2 regions of the Sphingomonas crocodyli genome follow, and region 1 is predicted to be linked to the other one. Evidence: riboswitches for the same ligand, from Rfam matches in the RefSeq annotation. Region 1 holds a riboswitch; the other holds the start of a gene.

Region 1 (3,425 bases):
GCTGTAATTGCCGTCGATGATCAGCCCTTCGATCGGCTGCAGCGAAGCCTGCGCTTCGATCCCGTGCGCCTCGGCGCGCGCGACGTTCAGATAGTAACCCGAACGGCGGATCGTGGTGCTGCCCGGCTGGAAGCAGATCGGCAGGGTCGATGTCGCGGTGCAGCTGTTGAACACGATCTGGTTGGTCGTGGTCCGCTCGAAATAGGTCGCGCCGAAGCTCAGCTTGCCGTCCATCAGCTTCTGCTCGACGCCCGCTTCCCAGCCATCGGCCTCTTCGGGGGCGAGCGCCTGATTCCCGAACTCCGAAAACAGCTGGTACAAAGTCGGCGCCTTGAAGCCTTCGCCATAGGCCGCGCGGATGATCGTGCCGGTCGGCAACGACCAGGCGCCACCCGCCGAAAACAGCGTCTTGTTGCCCGCGCGGCTATGATCGTCGTTGCGCAGACCGACGTTCAGGCTCAGCCCCGCAATCGGCTCGGCCAGCAGCTGGCCGTAGAAGCTGGTGATCTCGGCCTTGCCGCGCGCGGCCGCCGGGATCGGCGTGGCGAGCGAGGCGGGCGGGGATACGCTGCGGAAGCGCGAACGCTCATTTTCCGCGCCGAACAAAGCGGTCCATCCGTCGGCGATCGCGAAGCTGCCCTGATATTCGAAACGCTCGTTCTTGCCGGCGCTGTCGAACGTCTTGGTCCGCTGGTTGCGCGGATCGAAATTGTCGCGATCGGTGTCGGTATAGCCATAAGCGATGCGATTGCGCAGCCGCTTGTCGAGCAGGTCGATCTTCAGGCCGGCATAGCCCACGAACTCGCGATTGAGCGCATAGGCCGGGTTGTCGGCGCTGGTCGAATCGATCTCGGTGCGGCCCTTCGAATAATAGCTGCGGAAATCGGCGGTGACGTTCTCGGTGATCGCCACTTCGACGCGACCGCTCAGGTTGCGGTTGCGATAGCCGTCCTTTTCGCGCCCGCCGAAGGACGGGGCGATCGCGGAAATGCCGTCGGTGGTGAAAACCTGCCCGCCCAGACGCCAGCTCAGCGCGCCCTGCTTGCCGCCCACGGCGGCGCGCGCGCTGGCCGTCTCGCGCGATCCGGCCTCGACATCGAAGCTGCCTTCGATCGCCTTCTGCGGCATCGCGGTGACGACGTTCACGACGCCGCCGATCGCCTGGCTGCCCCATAGGATCGATTGCGGCCCGCGCAGCACCTCGATCCGCGAAGCATCGCCCACCAGCAGGTTGGCGAAGTTGTAGCCGCCGCCCGCCGACGAAGGATCGTTCAGCTTCACGCCGTCGATCACCACCACGGTCTGGTCGGCTTCGGCGCCGCGAATGCGCAGCGAGGTCGCGGTGCCATAGCCGCCGTTGCGCGACACGCTGACGCCCGGCGTGCGCTGCAGCAGTTCGGTCACGCCCATATCCTGGCTGCGGTCGATCGCCGCCTTGTCGAGCACGGTGACCGAAACCGGCACCTTCTCGGCGGGCGTCGCGATGCGCGTCGCGGTCACAAGGATCGTAGAGGCATCGGCCTCCGCTGCCGCGTCCGGCTGCGGTGCTTCCTGCTCCTCGGCATAGGCCGTGGTGGAGAGCAGGAGGGAGATCAGAAACGAATATTTCAACATCGAACGTCTAGCCCCAAGACAAAGGGATCGCGTTCGTCGGAGGGTTGGGCGCGCAAGCACGACCTATCCCCCGTGCGAACACGGCCCGGATCTGTCGTCACTCGGGTTAACCCCCGTCCGCCCGGCACACCCTGTCCGCACGAAAGACGACCGCGACGGGCAGGTCTCCTGGCTTGCGGGTCATCGCCTTGTTTCGCGCCGCCTTCTCAGGGCCGGAACCCCAATGGCTTGATGGCGCGATGGCTCGCCGCTCACAGTTGCAGGGGCAGCCGGGGTCTTGAACCCCATTCCCTTTTCATCCCCGTCGCCGGGGAACCTGTCGCGGCGCGGCTGCTACGCCTTTGGGCGCGGTGCGTCAATCCGGTGGGGGGGGATGGGGAGCATTTCAGCGGTAACGCTTCAACTGCTCGGTCAGCGTGTGCACCGCCTTGGTATAGGCCGGACCGCCGCACACGGTCCACGCCTCGGGAATGTGCAGCCGGGGTATCGAATCGAGCGCCGGGTGGTGGAGCATCTCGGTCCCCTGATCGGTCACCTTGTCGGTCGCGCTTTCGACGATCAGGAAGTCGGGCCGCGCCGCCACCATCTCCTCCAGGCTCATCTGGCTCAGCGTCGATTTGCCGAGCTTCTGCGCCAGATTGACCAGCCCCACGCGCTGCATCAGATCGTCGACCAAAGTGCCTGTGCCGGTCACATAGCCGCGCCGCTGATAATAGACCGCGACGCGCCCGCGCCCCAGCTTCGGCATCCGCGCAAGATCGGCCTCCATCCGCGCGATCATCGCCTCGCCGCGATCGGCGTGGCCCACCGCATCGGATACGGTGCGGATCGATGCGTAGATATCCTCCAGCGTGTCGGCGCTTTTCAGGTCGACCGCCGGATATTTGCGCATCTTTAGCGCCTGCAGGATCGCGTTGCGCCGCGCGGGGATGCCGACGACCAGATCGGGGTCGATCTCCAATATCTGCTCGGCCGACGTGCCCAGGATGCGCAGCCCCTTGGTCCGCGCCGCCTCGGCCGACATATTGGTCTTGGCGGCGTTGCGCGTCAGGCCGGCAATCTGCGATCGATCGGCCAGCGTCAGGATCAGCTGGTCGGCGCACAGGTTGAGCGAGACGATCCGCTTCGGGGGCGTCGCCGCATGCAGCGGCGATGCCAGCGCCGCGATCGCCAACGCCGCGATGATCGCCCCCCGCATCCTCACTTGGCCGTCGCGCTCAGGCTCTTGTCGCGGATGGCCTTGAACTCGGATCCCGCCTTCCACGTCGGCCACGTATCCGAATTGGCCAGCTCGGCGCCGATCGTGCCGACCAGATCGATGTCCTGCACCGCGCCGGCCAGATTCCATTCGGGCGACCACGCATCGCACGCCTGATGATAGCATTGGCCGGTATAGGCATCGATCCACGCCTGCCCGCCTGCGACGCCGCCGGTCTTCAGGTCGGATGCGCCCGCAATGCCCATCAGCAGCAGGGTCGGCACCCCGCGCTTGGCGAAGCTGAAATGGTCGGCGCGGTAGAACAGCCCGCGCTCGGGCAGGCTTTCGGGCGTCACCGTGCGGCCCTGCGTCGCGGCGACCCGCGCCATATCGTCCTCCAGGCTGTTCTGCCCCTTGCCGACCAGCACCACGTCGTTCGCAGGACCAGCGGTCTGCAGGATGTCGATCGCGAGGTTCGCGACGGTCTTCGCCGCCGGCACCGTCGGGTTCGCCGCATAATATTCGGACCCCAGCAGACCGCGCTCCTCGGCCGTCCACGCCGCGAAGACGACGCTGCGCTTGGGCGCCGGCCCTGCCTTCATCGCGCGCGCAA
Region 2 (3,425 bases), on a different contig from region 1:
TGAACAGGCCGGTGTCGGTGGCGAACAGATCGACCAGCCGGGTCGCGTTATTCCCAGAATTGCTGATGTTCTTATAGGTGATCCGGTTCACGTCGAAGCCCACGACCATGTGGTTTTCAAGGCCCAGGATCGTGCCGCTGACATTGGCGGTGGTGCGGTTCCCGGTCTGCCGCTGGACGTGGTAGAGTTCGAGGAAGCTCGACTGCCGGATCTTGGCCGGCGCGGTCGCGGTGGCGGCGACGTAGGTCTCATTCTCGCTATTGTGCCAATATTTGTTGGCCCACAGATGGTAGAAGGTGCTGCGGATGCTGAAGCTGTCCGACGGCGACCATTCGATCTTCCCCTGGCTCCAATTGTCGCGGAAGCGCAGGCGGGCGTCGGTGACGTTGTAATTGTTCTTGCGCAGCGACTTGTCGAGCTTGCCGCCGACAAGCGGAACGCCGAACCAGGTGCGCGGCAATTGCCGGCTGAAATCGTGCGAGAGCGTGATGCTCAGATCCTCGGCAGGCTTGAGCTTGATCGCGCCCGACAGCGATGTCGCGCTGGAATCGCCGCGCTTCATCCAGCCATCGGACTCGCGATAGGCGCCGTCGATGCGGAAGCCGATCATGTCGTTGATCGGCCCGCCCGCGCCGGCGGCGATATTGTAGCTTTCGAACGATCCGACGATCGCGCGGCCGCTGGCCTCCAGCGTGTCGCCCGGCTGCTTGCGCACGACGTTCACCGCGCCGCCGATCGCACCTTCGCCATAGAGGACGGAGGCGGGGCCGCGCAGGATCTCGACCCTCTCGGCCATCCACGGATCGGCCGGGAAGGTGAGCGTGTTGTTGTACATGCGCATGCCGTCATAGAGCTGCATCACCGAATTCTGGCCGACGAAGCCACGCGCGGCGAGCGAGAAGCCGAACACGCCCGATGCGTTGACGATGCCGGTCGCACGCGCGGCGGCGTCCTGGATCGTCAGGTCGCCGCGCAGGCGGATCGCATCGCCATCGAGTGTCTCGACACTGGCGGGCGTCTGCAGCGCGGTGATGCCGAGGCGGCTGGCGCCCTCGGTCTTCTGGTTGAGCCGCAGCGAATCCACCGCGGTCACGATGATCGTGCTGCTATCCTCGGCTTCGGTGGCGGCCGCATCTTCGGCATGCGCGGGCAAGGCGGTGAGCGCGGTGGCGGCGAACAACAGGGCGCGGATGTGCGCGGGCTTGGTGGAATAGGTCATCAATCGGTCCCCCGGCGTCAAAGCGACAAGGCGGAGGACTGCCGTTCTCGAACGGTCGGCAACGCGCGGCGGGCGGACGCCAAGGGCGACCGACGCACGTCTCCGATGCGGCCCCCGCCGCTCGTTCGTCGCTCAGACGGAAGAACCGTGCCGCGGCCATCCCCTGGGCCAGGGCAAGAGCGACCAGACGCCGGCAGGTCTCCTGGCTCGCGGGTCATCGCTCGATGCACGCCTTCCCAGACCGGATGGTCCAGTGGCTGGCGGACGGAAGGCCCGTCCGCGCATGTGCATCGCGCTCACCGCTTACAGTTGCAGGGACAGCCTCGGATTCGGGCGGCCTTGGCCGTCCTCACCGCGTTCCCATTTTAATCCCCTCTCGGGGAACCGGCGCGATCAATGTTCTTGGGGTTGAGTGTTCGCCCCCTCGAACAGCGCGGCCAATAAGCAGAAAATGCGCTCTTCGCAAGCGCAGCAAATAGACGCCCCGATCAGAGCGGACGGATCGCCTGTAATCGCCACAGCCGATTGTAGGACAGATCGATCCGCGTCAGTGGTGCGCAATCGATACGCATTGCGGCTTCGGCGGAGATGCCGATCGCGGCGACTATTACCGCGCGCATGACCATCGGATGGGTGATCGCGAGTGTCGCATCCGGCTTAGCGGCGACATCGTCCAGCCACGGCGTCATGCGCGCGACGAGATCATCGAATCGTTCGCCGCCCGGTGCGGCGCGGGTCGGGTCGGCCATCCACGCGGTCAGCCCGCCGGGGTCGCTCGCATGGACCGCCGCGAAGCTGCGCCCGCTCCAGTCGCCATGCTCGATGTCGCGCAGCGTCGCATCTTCGGCACCGGACAGTCCGGCCAACTCCATCGTCTGGCGCGCCGCGCGGGCCGGGCTGCACAGGATGGCGGCCGCCTTGGGAAGGTCAAGCGCCGCGATCTTGCGTTCGCCGCCCTCATCCAGCGGCTCGTCGGGCGACGGAAAGCCGCCTTCGCGCATCGAGCGGGTGGCGGCGTGGCACAATAATGTCAGTCGCACGTCCACCCGGCCTTTCAGGATCGTTGACGCTTCGCCCCGTTCCGGCCAAAGCGGGCAGAACAGGTTCGAAGAAGAAGCCGGTGCAAATCCGGCGCGGTCGCGCCACTGTTATCGTCAGCCTTCGCAAGCTGTCGAGAGCCAGACCTTCGAGAACCATCTTGTTCGCGGGACGCGCAATCCCGAAGGAGACCGACGATGGCCGCTGCTGCTGTGTTCGCTGATGACGTTTTCATTCCGCTGTCGGACAGCGGCGCGATCCCGCTGCGCGATATCGTGCCCTGGGCGATCTTCGGTCTGCTCCTCGCGATGATCGCGCTCTATTTCGTCAGCACCGAACAGGGCGCCTACGCCTTCTTCGACGGCATGTACGTGCACGAATTCGTCCACGACGGGCGCCACCTTCTCGGCTTCCCCTGCCACTAAGGCAGGCTATCCGATGACTCGGGATCTTTTGATCCGCGGCATGATCGCGGGGATCGTCGCTGCGTTCATCGTGACGTTGTTCGCGCGCCTGGTCGCAGAACCGCAGGTCGATCTGGCGATCGCGTTCGAAGCCTCGCACGATCAGGCCGCGCACAGCCATGCCGGCCATGCGATGGCGATGCCCGCCGACCCCGAACCCGAGCTGGTGAGCCGCGATACCCAGAAGGGCATCGGCCTGCTGACCGCGACTGCGCTCTATGGCGCGGCGGTGGGCGGCATTTTCTCGCTCGTCTTCGCGGTGATCTATGGGCGCATCAGCACGCTCGGGCCGCGATCCTTGTCGCTGCTGATGGCGATCGGCGCGTTCATCGCGATCGCGCTGGTGCCGGCGATCAAATATCCCGCGACGCCCCCAGCGGTGGGGCAGCATGAGACGGTGGTGTTCCGCACGCTGACCTATTTCGCGATGATCGCGCTCTCGGTCGTCGCGATGGTGGTCGCGATCAAGGTCGGCCGCGCCTTCGCGAACAAGGCCGGCGCCTTCAACGCGATGCTGATCGCGGCCGGCGCTTATGTGGCGATCATCATCGCGGTGCAGTTCGCCCTGCCGGCGATCAATGAAGTGCCCGCCGACTTCCCCGCCGTCGTCCTGTGGCGCTTCCGCATCGCCTCGCTTGGTGTCCAGGCGACCTTGTGGGTGGTGATCGGGATCGGCTTCGGTGCGATGGCCGATCGCGTGCTGC

What was found. A riboswitch is a leader RNA that binds a small molecule or an ion and turns the genes downstream of it on or off. The one in region 1 is predicted to bind cobalamin.
Region 2: another riboswitch for cobalamin. It lies ahead of EOD43_RS04525 (TonB-dependent receptor); the one in region 1 lies ahead of EOD43_RS15910 (TonB-dependent receptor plug domain-containing protein).

What each region holds. Positions count from the first base shown of each region.
Region 1 is NZ_SACN01000002.1:274,753-278,177, forward strand. Features, by position in the region: gene EOD43_RS15910 (TonB-dependent receptor plug domain-containing protein) at 1-1,614, opposite strand, end outside; cobalamin riboswitch at 1,756-1,949, opposite strand; gene EOD43_RS15915 (ABC transporter substrate-binding protein) at 2,000-2,812, opposite strand; gene EOD43_RS15920 (M28 family metallopeptidase) at 2,815-3,425, opposite strand, start outside.
Region 2 is NZ_SACN01000001.1:971,333-974,757, forward strand. Features, by position in the region: gene EOD43_RS04525 (TonB-dependent receptor) at 1-1,219, opposite strand, end outside; cobalamin riboswitch at 1,395-1,623, opposite strand; gene EOD43_RS04530 (histidine phosphatase family protein) at 1,708-2,259, opposite strand; gene EOD43_RS04535 (CbtB domain-containing protein) at 2,455-2,682, shown strand; gene EOD43_RS04540 (CbtA family protein) at 2,696-3,425, shown strand, end outside.